2 linked regions of the Oceanicoccus sp. KOV_DT_Chl genome follow. The protein of the gene in region 1 interacts with the protein of each later gene in a pairwise test. Links are inferred from orthologs where the notes say so. Each region holds a gene or a part of one and is shown on either strand. Other genes may lie near its edges. The genes, in order: gyrB and gyrA.

Region 1 (8,736 bases):
AAGGGTATTTGCTGTCGCAGTTAACCGGGAAGTCCTGCGTGTTTCTGGTGGATGATTTGCCTGCAGAGCTGGATTTCCGACATAGAAAGGCGCTGTGTGGGCTGTTTGAAGAATTACAGTGCCAGGTTTTTGTAACCTGTGTTGATCATAACGACTTGGTTGGTTGTTGGGGTGATGACACGTCAATATCAATGTTCCACGTGGAACAAGGTAAGATTTCAGAGGTTGTGGCTGGCGGTTTTGCACCGGCTCCATAATGAATGCTGCTAAAGCGGCAAGAATAAGTTTAAACACTAGCAATGGGTTTACTAATGAGCGAAGAACATAGTTACGATTCGTCCAGTATCAAAGTTTTAAAAGGGTTGGACGCGGTGCGTAAACGTCCAGGCATGTATATTGGTGATACCGATGATGGTACCGGTCTACACCATATGGTGTTTGAGGTGGTAGATAACTCAATAGATGAGGCGCTGGCAGGTCATTGCTCCAAAATAAAAGTGGTTATTCACCCTGATGAGTCGGTTAGTGTGTCAGATGATGGCCGTGGAATTCCAACGGAAATGCACGAAGAAGGGGTGTCTGCTGCTGAAGTTATAATGACGGTATTGCACGCAGGCGGTAAGTTCGATGACAACACCTACAAGGTATCCGGTGGTTTGCATGGTGTTGGTGTTTCAGTAGTTAATGCACTGTCGGAAGAATTAAAGCTGACCATCAGGCGCGGCGGTAAAATCTTTGAGCAGATATACAAGCATGGCGTGCCCCAGCAGCCACTGGCTATTGTGGGTGATTCAGCAGTAACGGGTACAGAGATTCGTTTTAAGCCATCATCGGCGACCTTTACCAATATTGAATTTCACTTTGATCAGTTAGCTAAGCGCTTGCGAGAGTTGGCGTTTTTGAACTCTGGTGTCCACATTGAGCTGAAGGATGAGCGTAGTGGAAAGTCTGAAGATTTTATCTATGAAGGTGGGCTCAGTGCATTTATAGAGTACCTAAACACCAATAAGACTATGATTAATAAGCAGTTTCACTTCAATACCATGACTGAAGATGGTGTTGGTGTGGAAGTCGCATTTCAATGGAATGATGGATATCAGGAAAGTATCCATTGTTATACCAATAATATTCCTCAACGTGATGGGGGTACTCACTTAGCCGGTTTCCGTGCATCTTTGACCAGAAGCTTGAATGGCTATATTGAGCGCGAAGGGTTTGCCAAGAAAGCAAAAGTGTCTACCAGTGGTGATGATGCACGTGAAGGCCTAACGGCGGTTATCTCAGTAAAAGTGCCTGATCCCAAGTTTTCTTCACAAACTAAAGATAAGCTGGTTTCCTCTGAAGTTAAAACGGCCGTTGAACAGGCAATGAACCAGGCTTTTGGTGATTATCTGATTGAAAACCCCAATGAAGCTAAATTAGTCGTTACCAAGATGCTGGATGCGGCCAGGGCTCGTGAAGCTGCTCGAAAAGCCCGTGAAATGACGCGCCGAAAAGGCGCCTTGGATATTGCTGGGCTGCCGGGTAAATTGGCTGATTGTCAGGAAAAAGACCCTGCACATAGTGAGGTTTATCTGGTGGAGGGAGACTCTGCTGGTGGTTCGGCTAAACAGGGGCGTGATCGTCGTACGCAGGCCATCCTGCCGCTTAAAGGTAAAATCCTGAATGTAGAAAAAGCACGCTTTGATAAAATGCTTTCGTCGCAAGAAGTTGGCACCATAGTGACGGCGTTAGGTTGCGGTATAGGAAAATCAGAATTCAATATCGATAAGTTGCGATACCACAGCATTATCATTATGACGGATGCGGATGTTGATGGTTCTCACATCCGCACCCTGCTTCTAACGTTTTTCTTTAGGCAGATGCCAGAATTAATTGAGCGCGGTCATATTTTTATTGCGCAACCGCCGCTGTATAAAATCGCTAAAGGAAAGCAGCATCAATATATAAAAGACGAAGAAGGAAAAGACCAATACCTCACGCAGTCTGCTTTAGAAAATGCTAGCTTGCATGTGAATGCCGATGCACCAGGTATTAGTGGCGCATCTTTAGAAGAATTAGTCAGCCATTATCGCAGTGTAATGTCGACAATCGAACGTTTGTCACGCCTCTACCCTAATCATGTAATGAAACAAATGGTGTCCTTACCAGAGCTAACCGTAGAGCAATTGCGCGATCAAGCTGTTGTACAGCAGTGGAGCCAGCAATTGCAAACAAGACTCGGTGCTGGCGGTAATGGACAAGCTACACGGGTGAGCGTAAAGGAAGATCCCGAGCGGCATAATTTTTTGCCTCAGGTTATCGTCACCTCTCACGGTGTTGATACTGAATACTTATTTAATCAGGATTTCTTTTCTTCCAATGACTACAAGGCCATTGTTGGTTTGGGTTTAAAGCTAAATGGATTGTTAGAAGAAGGCGCTTACGTCCAACGCGGCGATAAAGTTGAAGAGGTTAGTGAATTTAAACAGGCATTAACCTGGTTGATGGATCAAGCAGAGAAAGGCCTAAACATCCAGCGCTATAAAGGTCTGGGTGAAATGAATCCAGACCAACTTTGGGAAACCACTATGGACCCTGAAGTCCGCCGGATGTTAGTTGTGACTATAGAAGACGCCATTGCGGCTGATCAAATATTCACTTGTTTAATGGGTGATCAAGTTGAGCCGCGGCGTGAGTTTATTGAAGAAAATGCCCTGAAAGTGGCTAATTTGGATATTTAAAAACGGTCGTTGTGGGTTCTCACGGGAAATGAAAAATTCTCACCTAAAATGAATCAATATTTTTAGGAAAGTAGTAATAAAATCAATGAGTTATTGAAAATAACCATATTTTAATTATGGTTAAATGGTCGGGTAAAAGGATTTATCCGACCAAAAACTACCTATTCGAATGTAGCCATTTCAATAGATTTATTACTAAATTGATCTGTATTTCCATTGGCTATCCAAAAGCTTATGACATCTTCCCCTGTTTTAAGTACTTCGACCTTCAATACTTCATCGGTGGCCTCTTCATCATAAGGGGCTTCTAGCCCGTGAATAGTTGTTGCGTCACCCACCACAGCATAATCAAGCTTCTTAGGCTTGTTTGCTGAAAGCTTCTGCCCAGTAATTTTTATTGTAGAGTCATTTTCAACACCAATACGGTGAATAAACGGCCCAACCACTTCATGATAACCTGGCTGAGCAGGAGGCATATGTCTATAGGTGGGTTGTGTCGCCAGTAAGGTTGAATCTACCCAGTAGGATAAAGACTTGGTTCGCCTGTCTTTCTCTTCCTTTATTCGTCGTTGACGCTTTTCTTCCTCCCACTCAATACGTCGTTGCTCGGCCTCCATCTCTGCTTTTTCATGAAGCTTAGCAAGAGCTATTGGCTGCCATGCCCAAGCCACATTCAGCATGGTGGGATGATTAAAATCGGGTCAACAGTTAGTTATCACAGCTGGCTACATGTTTTGGAATTATAATGATTGGACTTAGTATTAGTGCCAGAGACGTTAGAAGGCGTCTAACAAATGCTGGGTGTAGTCCAGTTTGGATGTGGAAAAGGTGTTTTTAGATAAGTAATAGGTATTAATTAGTACATAGTGTGTGGTGAGTGATCACTAACTACCAAATGTAGGATAATGCTTTCAAAGTATCAAAATTAAACTACAGTTATACATTATAAACCTATGATTATTGTAGAGTTTTTGGCAATATTGGCTCTTACAATAAGTAAATTTACCCTTATACTGTTTTTTTATACAGTCGTGTTACTTTCGCAGCTACACTTAAAAATACAGGTAAAGCATTAACCAGTTTATAACTTATGAAAATATTGCCGTTCATAAGTTTTTGTGTGCGCGTATATTATTAAGGCGTTTAATAATTTAGGGGAGATCGTTCTCAAAAGCTGTTCTTTTAAAAGAGCTTAAATATTTGAGTAAGGATTAATTATGGAAAGTCAGAAAAAAATACTTAATAACGAAAGCGTTTATATTCAAGCTATTATAAAAGATGAATTTTATTCAAAGTTAGTAGCAACTGATGCTTTTCAGCGACTTAGACATATCTCTTTTTTAGGCGCGATAGATTATACAAGCGGCATATATAGTGATGATGAAGGCGTTAGAGCGCAACGGAGTCGCTATAGTCATTCGCTGGGTGTTGCTGCATTAGCTTTATATATTTCAAAAGAAAGAAAATATTCTAGAGAGCTAGAAAAGCACTTAGTTACTGCAGCACTACTTCATGATGTCGGCCACGCCCCACTGTCTCACAGCTTAGAGTCTAAGTTTTCAGAGACATTTAGTCTGTGCCACCATGAAAATGGGAAGTCACTAGTTAATGGTAAATCTAAACTGGGAAAGCCTTTAAATAAAATATTAAAAGACAATGTGGACCCTTCAGAGGTGAACAGCCTGATTGGAGGTGCGTCTTCTTTAGATGGAGAGGATTTGTTTTCTAGCCCAATTAACATTGACACAATTGACGGAATAATAAGAGCATCTAATTATCATTACAGTTATCCGCAGTTGAGTACAATTGATATAGCTAAGGCATCTTTTCTTTCTAATGAAAGAGGTCGCTTTAGTCTGCTTGATACTTTTTGGCAGAGAAAGGGTTTGATATACAGTGCATTTATTCAGAGCGGAGCTGGCTTAGCTGCAGATATTATCAGTCAGAATTATTTTGAAGACAATAAAGAGCTATTTGCGTCTAATGATATAGAGAGTGATGAAGAAAAATGGGCGGAAAAACATCCCATGCTCTTTTTGCAGTTAAAGAATTTCAACCCATTAAATTATTCTAAGCATATTCCCCATGAAGTAGATATTATGGAAAGGGATTATTTTATAAATGAGCAATCAATGGATCCAGAGCGTTTTGTTTGTGATAAAAAGCTATCAAAATATAGTTTTGAAGATTACAGGGAAAGAGTTGTCTACGCATCATAAAAATATACAAATAAATATATAATATTTGTTTTGGGGCTTAATGTGTGAATCGGATTTTGATAGATTTGAATCTATCAAAAAAAGGATTTCTTTTAGTAATAAGAAGTTAGAGATAATAAGAAGCGAGATAGAACAAGCAGTAGAAAACTCAAGTTATTCAGATAATTTTTCTATTATATCCACCGGATCTTACGCGAGAAAAGAAGCGTCAGATGAGTCGGATATAGATCTATTTATAGTTCATGATAACTCTATTTCTCAAACCGATTTAGACTCTGAGAAAGAGAACATTCAGAAGATCATCGAAAAACATATTCCAAATGATACTGGAAGCACAGGAACCTTTGGTTCTGAAGCATGCCAAAGTATAGAAGAGCTGCTTAGCAATATAGGTGGTGAAAACGATGATAATCATCACTTAACTAGAAGAATGCTATTTCTATTGGAAGGTTCTTATATATTTAATGAGAAGAAGTTTGATGAGTATAGGGGATTGTTGCTTGAACGGTATATTAAAGATAATACCCCAAGCCATCAGCTAGCTAAGTTTTTCCTAAACGATATTATTAGATATTATAGGACTATAACAACAGATTTTGAATATAAGGTAACGGAAGATAATAAGAACTGGGGTTTAAGGAATATTAAATTAAGGTTTTCAAGAAAGTTACTGTATTTTAGTGGGATTATGGTTGTTGCAGAAACATGCTATAAACCTAGTGTAGAAAAATTTAAAACTACAACTGAGCTGCTAAAATTAACGCCTCTAGAGAGAATACAAAAATTAAGTCGTATAGAGCCAAAAAAGATATTTGAAATTTATGATACGTTTTTAGAGAAAGTTTCAGATCCATCTATTAGAGAAAAGTTAGTAGGGGTAGAAAAGGAAGATAGAGAAAATATTCCGGAGTTTGCAAGCTTGAAAAACTTGGGACAACATTTTTCATGGGAGCTCTCTACCTGCATGAAAGATTCTTATGATGTAAATCACCCTATACATCACTCTTTAATATTTTAATGGAAAAAAAGATAGTTTTTTTGCGACATGGAAGTACAAAGTATAATGTAGAGAAAAGATGGATGGGGTCTATAGATTTACCTTTAAACAAAATAGGTAAATTAGAGGTTGAGAAAGTAGCGAATAAGTTAGAAAAACTAACTATTGATGTGATTTATTCCAGTCCTTTGATAAGAGCTTTAGAAACAGCAAATATTCTACGTAGTAATTTCCCTAAAAATATAGACCTAGTTGTTTTGGATGGGCTTGCAGAAAGGTCATATGGAGAGCTTGAGGGAAAAGAAAAAAATAAACAGGATAGATCTATTTTAAATGAGATAAGCTCCGTAGAATCAAAAAAAATATTTATGGAGAGAGTGAATTCTTCATTTTTAAAAATAGATAGAGAGAACGCTCTAGTAATATCCCATTCAGCAGTATTTACAGCAATTCAAGAACTGTACCCAAATGAAATAAACTCTGCTCTAGTGAAACCAGATAATGGAGAGTTTGTAACATTATATATTTAGCCCGTTTAAAACCTATTACTGTTGATTTGCGCCCAAAATTGACCCTACAGGGCAATATATTTGTATTGAATGTTGACCCAGGGTCCAACGTTTGAGCTGCTGGATTGTTTGCTCGCATGCTGATACACAGGTTCATATATCTGTGCAAAAGCGGGGTCACTTTTAAATGCAAATCAACAGCCCCATATAATGGCCCTCTATGTGGAGAGCCATGTAGTAGAACCTCTATCTAAAAACCTGCTTCAACCAATTCCAGGCCCTACCAAAGATACTACGAGAGTAGCTATCATTCTCAGAATAGTACGACTTTCTTTTTTCAGACTCATGCTTTCTACCTAGCTCAATTTGCGAATCGGACCATTCGTTAGCCCATAAAATACCACCGTTTTTGATTATGTAGTGGGACTTACATGGTAATTGCCAATTTCCTACCGAAGGGCTGAGAGTAGGACGACCATTAGTAACATTTAGCTGCCACTCAGTAGGCGTTAATGGTGTGCGTACCTTAGAACCGCAGCCACATACGCAAAGGTGTGCGGCGGTACGAAACTCTTCTGACACATAAAGTACACCAGTTGCTAGGTTTTTTGGCATGTAATGCACATACTCAACTTTCATCTTCAATGCCTTCTCTTACCAAATTGGATGAGCGAATATTAAATATCGTGTTAAGGAATTCACCATTAGAACAGTAGAAACCCCGTAACTGCTTAAATCGAAATACCGCAAGACAGGCATTAAGAGCATTTAATTCACCGATCTGAATATTCGACTTGTACATATTTCCAGGGTCTTCAGACTCAGTAGCCCAGCTTTTATTACGAACTTCATCGGATAGTCCTTCAGGGAAAAGAGTGGTTCTGACCATCCCGCTCAAGCCGTCATCTTTGTCGCGTTTTAGCCCCATTCCTACATCAATGAACGGGATATTGAGATTTATTAAAACATCGAAAATTTCCGAACGAGCATCACCGTTATCTACGCAAACAAAGGCAAATGTAACTCCTTCAAGTTCAGATTTAGTAGATTCGTCTATACAAATGCTTTTGATGTTTAAGCCTTTCCGGAAGTTTTCATAACGACCCTGATATACGTCCGCTTTTAACATACCAAGCTCAGACTCATTTAATTGACCTGGAGAGCGGTAAGCATTGTGCACATGATAATGGTCATGATCAAACCCACGTATTTCTTTAGCGGGGTTTTAACCATGAAATCGAGAACATAAGCCCCTGTACCACCTAACCCAATAACAGCAATGACGTCTTCAGTAAACTTTTGGGATAAATCCGTAATATTAGAGCGACTTGTGAGAGTGTCTCTAAACTTAAAAACCGGATCATCCAAAGCCTCTTCAGAAGCATTGTATGTATAAGGCGTTGCATTAAGTTTCTGCATGGCGGGCCCAGAGATGAATGACACATAAGTCTCTATTTTATGAAAATGATCCTTATACTTTCCCGTGGCTTTGGGTTTATTAGAAAAAGAGCGTTGGACTTGGACATCGGTACAAGCATCGCTTAAGGTAATGTTGAATGGACCTCCACCCAAATTGGGTAGAGGTTTTCCATTCAGTCCGTGAGGCATTTCCCCGGCGAAGTAAATTTGGTGGTCTTGTTGGTCAAAGCGAAATTTATCAATAAATTTTAACTTTGAAACAATAGCCCACTTTTTAAATCACCATTCTTGTCTAGATAAGGGATTTCGCGGATAACCATGTGATTCGTTGAATCAATGGCTACCGCATATCCTTTGTCCAGAATTTTACCTAAATCGTCATTATGACTGACCAGTTTCTGAAACATGAAACACCATCCCCTCTTTTACTTTAACGGTTGAACCTGGACATAGAGTGCCTTCGGGCTTATTTCCCTGGCCGCGCTCATAAATCACTGAGTAAGTGGTTTGAGAGTCAGGGGTAAAAGATGGCACCTCTAGTTTTACTATCTCCTCATAAGAGATAGGCCCCTTTGGTACTTCATGCGGTGTTGCTTCAACTATGATCGTTACAAGCTTTTTATCTGGCTTGCCTTTATTTTCTTTGGACATGACGTCCCTCCTACAAATTAAAAAATTTGCTAACTAATTGAATTTGAATGTAAAGCTGGCGAGCAGTTGCTCACCTAGGAGTAGGAAGATGAGTGGTTATTTAGACCTACAATGACTACCCATCTTCTACTCAGGCTATTTGCGTTTACGCTTCTTATTTACCTTGAAGCGAAATGCTTTTAAGCCATAGTTGGCTGCAACCATAAGTTTTCCAGTTG
Region 2 (10,220 bases), on another replicon or contig:
GCTGCGTTTGCAATGACGCCACAACGTATTCTGGATTATTTCCCCGGCGGCGTTGGCTGCGGTACCTTTACTCCCGGCCAGGCGATTTACTGCTACAACACTGCCGTTGTATCGCTGCTGGAATTAATTGCAGTCGATGAAGATGACTTAGGTAGCATCTTATTATCAATTAAAGTGACCACCGCCCCCTTTAGCCAAGTCCCGCTATCCGCTCAGGAAATTAAAACCGCGAGTTTTTTCAGCATGATTGAAGACTGGCAATTTGAAGCTCTGTCCAACGGTAGCTTACTCACCAAAACCTGGCGTGATATCAGCGTCGAGGGCGACGCCATGGAAATGGCCGCCATCGTTCGTGACTCTGCGATTACCGAAAGCCAGCAATTGATTAGCCGCTGGAACAAAGCGGGCCTCGCCGAATAAAACCCATTACCTCCAACTTTCCGAGAGTACAGTCATGCAACGTTTTGATAATAAAGTTATTTTAATTACTGGCGCCTCTTCCGGTATCGGTGCCGCCACCGCCAAACGGCTCGCCAGCGAAGGCGCTAAAATTTTTGGCGTGGGACGCAACATCGATGACCTCGCCATCACCCAACAGGCCATCGAGCAATCTGATGGCGTGGCTTCTATGCAACCAGCAGATATTAGCGTGGCGCACAATTGTCGCGATGTCGTTGCACAGTGCATCGAGCACTATGGACGTTTGGATGTACTGATCAACTGCGCAGGCGGACATGTATTTCGCGCCCTGCATGAAGTGACAGATGAATTGTGGCTGCAGGATTTAGCGGTCAACCTCGGCAGTGCTTTTTATCTCAGTCAGGCCGCCATACCGCAACTGTTAGAAACCGGCGGTAATATCGTCAACATCGGTTCACTCGCCAGCGTACAAGGGCAAGCGTATTCCGCCACCTACTGTAGCGCCAAGCACGGTATCATCGGCCTTACTAAAGCACTGGCACTGGAATTTATAAACCAAAACATTCGCATCAATGCCGTTTGCCCTGGCGGCACCAACACGCCGCAGATTGCCAAAGTCGGCATGCCTGAAAATGCAGACTTCGATTTGATTATGCGCACCGCCGGCGTACGCGGCATGTCAGAAGCAGAAGATATTGCTGCAGTGATAGCCTTCATCGCATCAGATGATGCCAAAGCCATTCACGGGTCAGTGTATATGGCGGATCAGGGGAAAACGATTGGTTAAACCAATTCGTCATTCCCGACCTGATCGGGGATGACTCAAAATATTAAATCAAGTCGGGGGTGACATAAGTCTATCTATGATGCTTTGGGCTTTGGGCTTTGGGCTTTTAATCCTGCTCCTACAAAAAAACTAAGGCACAGGCCTCACCGCTTTGCGGCGAATAATTTCTTTATAGAATGTTACGCCCTGCACTTTTGGATCCACATCACAGGTATGCTTTTTTTCATCATAAAGCATCGGGGTACCGACATAGCTTTCTAACGTTACCAAATACATCTTGGCATTAGTATTAAAACGCGTGGAGTGTTCATTCACCACTAACTGAATCAAATTACTATTGCGTGAACGCGCTTCGTTCATACATAAATCGACAGCATCGCCGTAGTTAAAATGCACCATATAGTAATCATCACTAAAACCATCAGCAGCCACATCGATATAATCTTCGGTATCCATAACGTCAGCACTGGCTGATACGTCTGTTTCAGCAAGCACACTTTCGGTGTCTTGCGCTGATGCAATCACCATCGGTAGATAGAAATAAAAATAGCCCACCGCAGTGGCATTAATAACCAGCAACACGGCGACACCGATAAAAATAAATTTTATTTTTAAACTCATATCGATTTAACAACTAATCAATAACGGTTTAATTACGCTGGCACGTACTCTGCCAGCCCCCTATACAAAAGACAGGCTACTTATAAAACGGCTTTGGGATAGGACCCAAGGATTTTCAACATTCTGGAATGGTCAGATAAATCAGACAAGATGCTACTGACTTTTTCATCGTGCTGATGACCTTCGAACTCAATAAAAAACACATAAGCCCATGTATCTCTACGCGAAGGCCGCGTATCGATACGGGTCAAACTCACTCCAGCAGTATGAAACGGCTCTAACAGTTTTAATAATGCGCCAGGTTTATTGCTGACCTCAACAATCAAGGAGGTTTTATCACTGCCACTGGGAGGCGTATCCTGCTGACCAATAATTAAAAAACGGGTGGTATTATTAGCGTAGTCTTCAATGCTGCTGGCTAATTTCATCAAACCATATTGCTCGGCAGCAATATCACCTGCTACCGCAGCAATAGATGAATCATCTCTGGCCATGCGAGCGGCTTCTGCATTGCTGGCAACCGCCACCAGTTCAATACCCGGCCAGTTATTTTCCAGCCAGTTACGCGCCTGCGCCAGTGCCTGCTGATGGGCACAAATAGACGTGATCGTATCGGAGCTTGCAGTGGCGTTAGCTAATAAATGTAACTGGATGCGCAATTCTACTTCACCACAAATTTTCAGTGGTGAATCCATGAAGTTATCCAGCGTGTGACTCACCATACCTTCGGTGGAGTTTTCAACTGGCACGACACCATAGTGACACTGACCTGATTCTACTTGATCAAAAACATTAGCAATACTGGGCTGCGGTAAGCTCACCACTGCCTGCCCAAAATGCTTTATCGTTGCCGCTTGGGTGAATGTCCCTTCAGGGCCAAAATAAGCCACTTCCATGGGCTTTTCCAAGGCCAGACAAGCCGACATGATTTCACGAAAAATACGCGCTACCGTCTTGCCATCCAACGGCCCTTGATTGCGATCAATCACTTTTTGCAATACTTGTGCTTCACGCTCGGGGCGATAGAACAACACCTTTGATACATCGGCGTTACCGTTATCAGCAAACTCTTTCAGTTTAGTTTGCGCCACCCGCTCGGCACAGCCTGCTCGCTGATTGATTAACTGATGTATCTGCGTATCGATTGAATCGATTTCCTGGCGCAGTTGTTCTAGATCCTTGTTGTCTGACATTACCGTTCAGCCGCCCTGTCTGGGTTTAAATTAATAGCTATTGAAATTAATAAAATTATGCCCGAGCTTCAAAGTCTTTCATAAACGCAATCAACGCATCGACAGCCTCTTCCGGTACCGCGTTATAAATACTGGCACGCATACCACCGACACTGCGGTGCCCTTTTAGATTAAGTAAACCAGCAGCTTCTGACTCAGCTAAAAACTGTTTTTCCAAGTCGGTGTTAGCCAAAGTGAAAGGGATATTCATCCACGAACGACTGGCCACCTCAACCGGGTTTGCATAAAACGCGCTGGCATCAATAAAGCCATAAAGCTTTTCGGCTTTACGACGGTTCAACGCTTCAATCGCTGTTAAGCCGCCTTGATCCTTTAACCACTGAAACACCAATCCGGCCAAATACATTGAGTAGGTTGGCGGCGTGTTATACATGGAATCATTTTCCGCAGCGACCTGATAATCGAGCATGGTTGGACAATGTGCGCTGGCTTTACCCAATAAATCCTTGCGTACAATAACCATGGTCAAACCGGCTGGGCCGATATTTTTTTGTGCACCGGCGTAGATCAACCCAAACTGATTAACATCAACCGGACGAGATAAAATTGTTGACGACATATCCGCTACTAAGGGCACATCGACTTGCGGTGTCCACAAAAACTCAACCCCACCGATGGTTTCATTTGGCGTGTAATGCAGGTAGGCGGCATTTTTATCTAACTGCCAGCTATCAACAGCGGGGATAGTGGTGAAATTAGTATCCTCGGAGCTGGCAACAACATTAACATCAGCAAAACGCTTGCCTTCTTTAATCGCTTTTTTCGACCACTGACCGGTATTCACATAATCAGCAGAGCTTTTATCGCCCAGCAAATTTAATGGTACGGAAGCAAACTGGGTGCTGGCGCCGCCCTGTAAAAACAATACCGCGTAATCATCAGAAATATTCAGCAGCTCACGAAAATCCGCTTCCGCTTTATTGGCAATAGCGACGACTTCTGCTGAGCGGTGGCTCATTTCCATCACCGACAAACCGGCACCCTGAAAATCAACCAGTTCGGCAGCGGCTTGCTGTAACACCGCTTCAGGTAATGACGCAGGACCAGCACAAAAATTATATTTACGGGACATCTAATAAAACCTCAACAATAAAAACGAGCCCGGCGTTAAAATATTAACGCCGGACGATTAATCTATTACTCTTCTGTATCTGCAGGCGACTCATCACCTGCATCATCGACACTTGCTTCAATCATCGCAGCCGCATCATCAACCACGCTTGCGGGGGCTGCATCGATCGCGACCACTTCATCGGGCTCTTCGATACGCTCAACGCCCACCACATGCTCACCTTCTTTCAAGCGAATCACACGAACACCTTGAGTGTTACGACCTAAGACCGAAATTTCATCAGTGCGGGTACGCACCATAGTGCCCTGATCAGAGATCATCATAAGCTCATCGCCATCGAACACTTGTACCGCACCGACAATGGCACCATTGCGATCGGAAGCCTGCATAAAGATCATGCCTTTATTACCACGTCCCTTGGTTGCAAACTCCGTGAACTCGGTGCGTTTGCCATAGCCATTTTCCGATACGGACAACATCCGGCCACCCTCTTTAGGCACCAGCAAAGAAATCATTTTATGGCCTTCGTCCATGCGAATACCGCGAACACCTTTTGCGGTACGACCCATTGCACGCACATCGTTCTCATTAAAGCGCACCGCTTTACCCGCAGTACTAAACAACATAACGTCACAATCACCGGTAGTCACTTCTGTACCAATCAGCACATCGCCCTCTTCCAGCTCCAATGCCCGCAAACCAACACTGCGCTGGCGCGCAAAATCCGTTAATGCGGTTTTCTTCACGGTGCCGTTGGCAGTCGCCATAAAGATATAGTGACCTTCGGTGTATTCATTGACTGGCATAATAGACGTGATGCGCTCGCCTTCATCCAGAGGTAATAAATTAACCATTGGACGACCACGCGCATTACGACCCGCTAAAGGAATATGGAATACTTTTAACCAATACACTTTACCCACATTGGAGAAACACAAAATGGTATCGTGGGTGCTGGCAATGACCAGATGTTCAACATAATCTTCGTCTTTTACTGCGGTCGCAGATCGTCCCATACCACCGCGACGCTGCGCCTGATAATCACTCAAGGCCTGGGTTTTGGCGTAACCGCCATGAGAAATGGTTACCACACGGTCTTCTTCAGTGATCAAATCTTCTTCAGTTAAATCACGCAGCGATTCAATAATTTCAGTACGACGCTCATCGCCATACTCGGCCACGATAGCAGCCAGCTCTTCGCGAATGATGGCCATCAACTTTAATGAATCACCCAAAATAGCTAAATACTCAGCAATTTCGTCTAACTTTTCCTGATACTCTTTCAGCAGTTTTTCATGTTCAAGGCCAGTCAGTTTTTGCAAGCGCATATCGAGAATAGCTTGCACTTGTGCTGGCGATAAAAAGTATTGGCCATCGATAAAACCAAAACCTGCGGGTAAATCTTCAGGACGGGAAGCGGCGGTTTTCAAATCGCTGTCGCCAATGCGCTCCAGCATACCCATGACTTCGCCAGGGGCCCATGCTCTGGCAGATAATTTATCTTTCGCCTCAGCTGTAGTGTCAGAGGCTTTGATCAGCTCGATCATTTCATCGATATTGGAAATCGCAACTGCAAGACCTTCCAGAATATGACCGCGTTCGCGGGCTTTTCTTAACAAGTACACGGTACGTCGCGTGACCACTTCGCGACGGTGCAGGATGAAATATTCTAATAATTGTTTCAGATTTAATAATTTTGGTTGGCCGTCAACCAGCGCCACAATATTAATACCGAATACATTTTCTAACTGGGTTTGCGCGTAAAGGTTATTCAGGCAGACATCACCCATTTCACCGCGTTTCATTTCAATCACGACGCGCATACCGTCTTTATCAGACTCGTCACGCAGTTCTGAAATACCTTCGATCTTTTTCTCTTTTACCAAATCAGCGATTTTTTCAATCAAGCGCGCTTTGTTTACCTGATACGGTAACTCGTGAATGATAATAGTGTCTTTATTGGTTTTTTCATTGCTGATGACTTCGGCACGGGCGCGGATATAAATACGACCTTTACCAGTGCGATAAGCCTGCAGAATCCCAGCACGACCATTAATGATTGCCGCTGTAGGGAAATCAGGACCAGGAATATAAGACATTAACTCTTCGATAGTGGTATCGGGGTTATCAATCAAAGCCAAACAGGCGGTTACCACTTCATTCAAATTGTGCGGCGGAATATTGGTCGCCATCCCCACCGCTATACCCGAGGAACCATTGATTAACAGGTTGGGGACTTTAGTCGGCATAACGGCTGGAATTTGCTCGGTACCGTCATAGTTAGGCACCCAGTCGACAGTTTCTTTATCCAAATCCGCAAGAATTTCGTGGGCAATTTTACGCATCCGGATTTCGGTGTAACGCATCGCCGCGGCAGAGTCGCCATCGATGGAACCGAAGTTACCCTGACCATCAACCAGCATATAACGCAGTGAAAATGGCTGCGCCATCCGTACGATAGTTTCATATACCGCCGAATCACCGTGCGGATGGTATTTACCGATAACATCACCCACCACACGGGCAGATTTTTTATAGCCTTTGTTCCAGTCGTTGTTTAATTCGCTCATGGCAAATAACACTCGACGGTGAACTGGCTTTAATCCATCCCGAACATCTGGCAAAGCACGCCCGACGATGACACTCATGGAGTAATCAAGGTAGGATTTTTTCAGTTCGTCTTCGATATTTACCGGCAGGATTTCGTTACTTGCGATGTTGCTTGATTCAGCCATATGAAATGCAATTCCTGATTATTTTAGCTTTGTATTACTTATATTATCGGCTTAAGCGCCCAATCTACCACGGCAAAACAAGGTGTTTTATCCGTTCCAAAAAGCCCCGCCAGCCATCTCAACCCAGATGATTTTTGTAGCCATTTATAACGCTCAAAAAACCGCCAACAAGCAGCCGTTATAAGCGCAAAATCATACCATAAATCAATGTGATACCGACAGCTGTAAAGCCGATAAAAAGCGCCTTTTCGCGCTTTTTTCAGCGGCTATTTAAAAGCATTTCTGACAAAATCCCGTTATACTCGCGGGCACTGAAAAAACAGCGATAAAAAACCACCTTATGACTGATTCAGCAAGCAACACATTGCCAGCAACCATTGATACTTTAATCAGCGCCGGCTGGATAATTCCAATTCGACCAGCACAAACCGTACTCAAAAATCACTCTATTGCTATTCACAATGGAGAGATTGTCGCCATCTTGCCGACCGAGCAAGCGCTGCAACGATTTGATGCGCAATACGGTATTGATTTGCCCCAACATGTGCTTTGCCCCGGCCTAATCAATGCCCATGGTCACGCCGCCATGAGCCTATTTCGCGGCATGGCTGACGACACCCCTTTGCAACAATGGTTAGAACAACATATCTGGCCTGCTGAAGGTCAGTGGGTGGATGAGGAATTTGTTCGCGACGGCACCCAACTGGCGGTAGCGGAAATGTTACGCTCGGGTACCACCACATTTAGCGATATGTATTTCTTTCCCAATGTGGTCGCCAAAGTAGCCAGTGATGCCGGTATGCGCGCGCAAATCACCTTCCCGGTATTCAACTTCCCTACTATTTGGGGACAGGACCCGGACGATTACATTCGCAAAGGTCTGGCAGTAAGGGATGACTTTAAGCACAGCGATCTGGTCAACGTAGTCTTTGGCCCCCACGCCCCCTACACCGTAAGCGATGAAGCTTTACAAAAAGTAGCGATGCTGGCAGCGGAACTGGATATCAATATTCATATCCACGTCCATGAGACGCAAAAAGAAGTGGATGATGAAGTTGCACAACTGGGCCAACGACCACTGGCGCGACTCAATGCGTTGGGGGTGCTTAGCCCGAAAACGCAATTAGTCCATATGACCGCACTCAATGCCGACGATATCGAGCTGGTCAAACAAAGCGGCGCCCATGTTATCCACTGCCCGCAATCCAATATGAAACTGGCCAGCGGCTTTTGTCCCGTGCAAACCTTGCAAGCTGAAGGCATTAATGTCGCCCTTGGAACCGATGGCGCTGCCAGCAATAACAGCCTGGATATGTTTGCCGAGTTACAAACCGCAGCACTACTCGCCAAAGTCGCCACTGGTGATGCCTCCGCCCTGGGTGATTGGCAAGCATTGGAAGCAGCAACACTGAATGGCGCCAAGGCAATGTCACTGGAACACAAACTCGGCTCACTGGAAGTAGGTAAGCAAGCCGACATTATCGCCATCGACTTCAGCCAACTGGAGCAACAACCGATATATCAACCCGTATCACAATTGGTCTATACCGCCTGCGCGCAGCATGTCACCCATAGCTGGATTAATGGCCAGCAGGTGATGGCCGATCGCCAGTTGGCACATCTTGATATCCGGGAAATAAAAGCTAAAGCGCAACAATGGCGTGATAAAATCACTAGCCCCAAACACTGACCTCAAGCCAATAAACGGGAAAATACTGTGACCGCAGCCAATGTCGATCAAGCTGAAATAGCCAAATTTGAAGCACTTGCCAGCCGCTGGTGGGATCTAAATAGCGAGTTTAAACCGCTACATGATATCAACCCCTTGCGGGCCAATTTTATTGACCTGCACTCACCTGTCGCCGGTAGTAAATTACTGGACGTAGGCTGCGGCGGCGGTATTTTATCCGAGGCCATGGCGCAACGTGGCGCTATCGTTAGTGGTATCGATATGGGGAAGCACCGCTATCGGTGGCTAAGCTACATCAGCTTGAGTCAGGTGTATCGGTCAATTACCGGCAGTGCACCGCAGAAGAGCTAGCCTGCAAAGAAGCCGGACAGTACGACATTGTCACTTGTCTGGAAATGCTAGAACACGTACCCGATCCAGGCTCCGTTATTCAAGCTTGTGCCGAGCTTGTCAAACCCGGCGGCCACCTGTATTTCTCCACTATTAACCGTAACCCCAAATCGTATTTACTGAGCATTGTTGGCGCTGAATATGTATTAAAGCTACTCCCCAAAGGCACTCACGATTACGATAAATTTATTAAGCCTTCCGAACTAGCACACTGGTTGCGCGCTACCGGCCTGCAACTGCAACATATGACGGGTATGACGTACAACCCACTGACAAAACACTACAAACTGAATGACAATGATGTCGATGTGAATTACCTGGTTCACGCCCAGCGACCGGCTTTAATATGATTCCACTGGAAGCAGTTCTGTTCGATCTCGACGGCACTTTGATTGATACCGCACCGGATTTTGCGGTAGCAGTTAACCAACTCCGGCAGCGCCACGATCAACCACCCCTCGCTTATGCAGATATTCGTGCAACGGTTTCTCATGGCGCTCGCGCCCTAGTCACGCTGGCGTTAAAACTTAAAGAAGGTGATCACCATTTTGAAGCACGCAGGCAAGAGTTACTTGATCTGTATGAACAACATCTGGCTGTGGATACTTGTTTATTCCCTGGCATGAAAGAACTGTTAGATCATCTGGAACAACAAAAACTCCCCTGGGGTATTGTCACCAATAAACCACGCCGCTATGCCGAACCCATTTTAGCAGCACTGAAATTAAACGAGCGTTGTGCATCTCTGGTTTGCCCCGATGATGTCAGCCGCACTAAGCCCGACCCGGAGCCCATGCTACTAGCCTGCCAACAAATTCAATGTGCGCCTACCCGCACACTGTATTTAGGTGACCACCGCAGAGATATAGAAGCAGGCAAAAATGCCGCAATGAAAACGCTCGCGGTCAACTATGGCTACATCGAAGCACACGACCCTGCCGATAGTTGGCAGGCCGACTTTTATGTCGATCACGCCAATGAAATCATGGCGGTATTAAATCGCCATTTTAAGTATTAATTTTCGAGAACACATCATGTCTTCACCCCATACCTACCAAGCGCCAGCCCAACTGCTCGTCAATAAAACTATTTTAGTCACCGGCGCCGGTGATGGTATTGGCCGCACTGCCGCGATTACCTACGCCGCCCATGGCGCTACCGTCGTTTTGGTGGGTAAAACTATCGAAAAACTGGAAGCCGTCTACGACGAGATAGAAAATGCAGGCTATCCGCAAGCGGCTATTTACCCGAT

The links.
Region 2: the proteins of gyrB (region 1) and gyrA interact in binary tests that used the Escherichia coli proteins (3 or more experiments, as listed by UniProt). The link is inferred for Oceanicoccus sp. KOV_DT_Chl from one-to-one orthologs.

The regions. Positions count from the first base shown.
Region 1 is NZ_FQLF01000002.1:1,811,926-1,820,661, forward strand. The notes cover bases 1-3,017. They hold gyrB (DNA topoisomerase (ATP-hydrolyzing) subunit B), read left to right. Parts: upstream 1-311; coding sequence 312-2,723; downstream 2,724-3,017. Other genes in these bases: recF (DNA replication/repair protein RecF), read left to right, coding at 1-257; UNITIG_RS12345 (hypothetical protein), read right to left, coding at 2,885-3,017. Also shown: more of UNITIG_RS12345, read right to left, coding at 3,018-3,403; UNITIG_RS12350 (HD domain-containing protein), read left to right, coding at 3,941-4,942; UNITIG_RS12355 (nucleotidyltransferase domain-containing protein), read left to right, coding at 4,983-5,960; UNITIG_RS12360 (histidine phosphatase family protein), read left to right, coding at 5,960-6,469; UNITIG_RS25605 (DUF6527 family protein), read right to left, coding at 6,695-7,087; UNITIG_RS12370 (hypothetical protein), read right to left, coding at 7,077-7,577; UNITIG_RS12380 (multiubiquitin domain-containing protein), read right to left, coding at 8,249-8,518. UniProt on the Escherichia coli protein: DNA gyrase negatively supercoils closed circular double-stranded DNA in an ATP-dependent manner to maintain chromosomes in an underwound state.
Region 2 is NZ_FQLF01000001.1:431,399-441,618, reverse strand. The notes cover bases 4,019-7,205. They hold gyrA (DNA gyrase subunit A), read right to left. Parts: upstream 6,889-7,205; coding sequence 4,219-6,888; downstream 4,019-4,218. Other genes in these bases: serC (3-phosphoserine/phosphohydroxythreonine transaminase), read right to left, coding at 4,019-4,153. Also shown: UNITIG_RS02015 (hypothetical protein), read left to right, coding at 1-420; UNITIG_RS02010 (SDR family NAD(P)-dependent oxidoreductase), read left to right, coding at 455-1,207; UNITIG_RS02005 (hypothetical protein), read right to left, coding at 1,337-1,828; pheA (prephenate dehydratase), read right to left, coding at 1,909-3,021; more of serC, read right to left, coding at 3,077-4,018; UNITIG_RS01985 (TRZ/ATZ family hydrolase), read left to right, coding at 7,229-8,578; UNITIG_RS01975 (HAD-IA family hydrolase), read left to right, coding at 9,315-9,986; UNITIG_RS01970 (YciK family oxidoreductase), read left to right, coding at 10,003-10,220. UniProt on the Escherichia coli protein: A type II topoisomerase that negatively supercoils closed circular double-stranded (ds) DNA in an ATP-dependent manner to maintain chromosomes in an underwound state.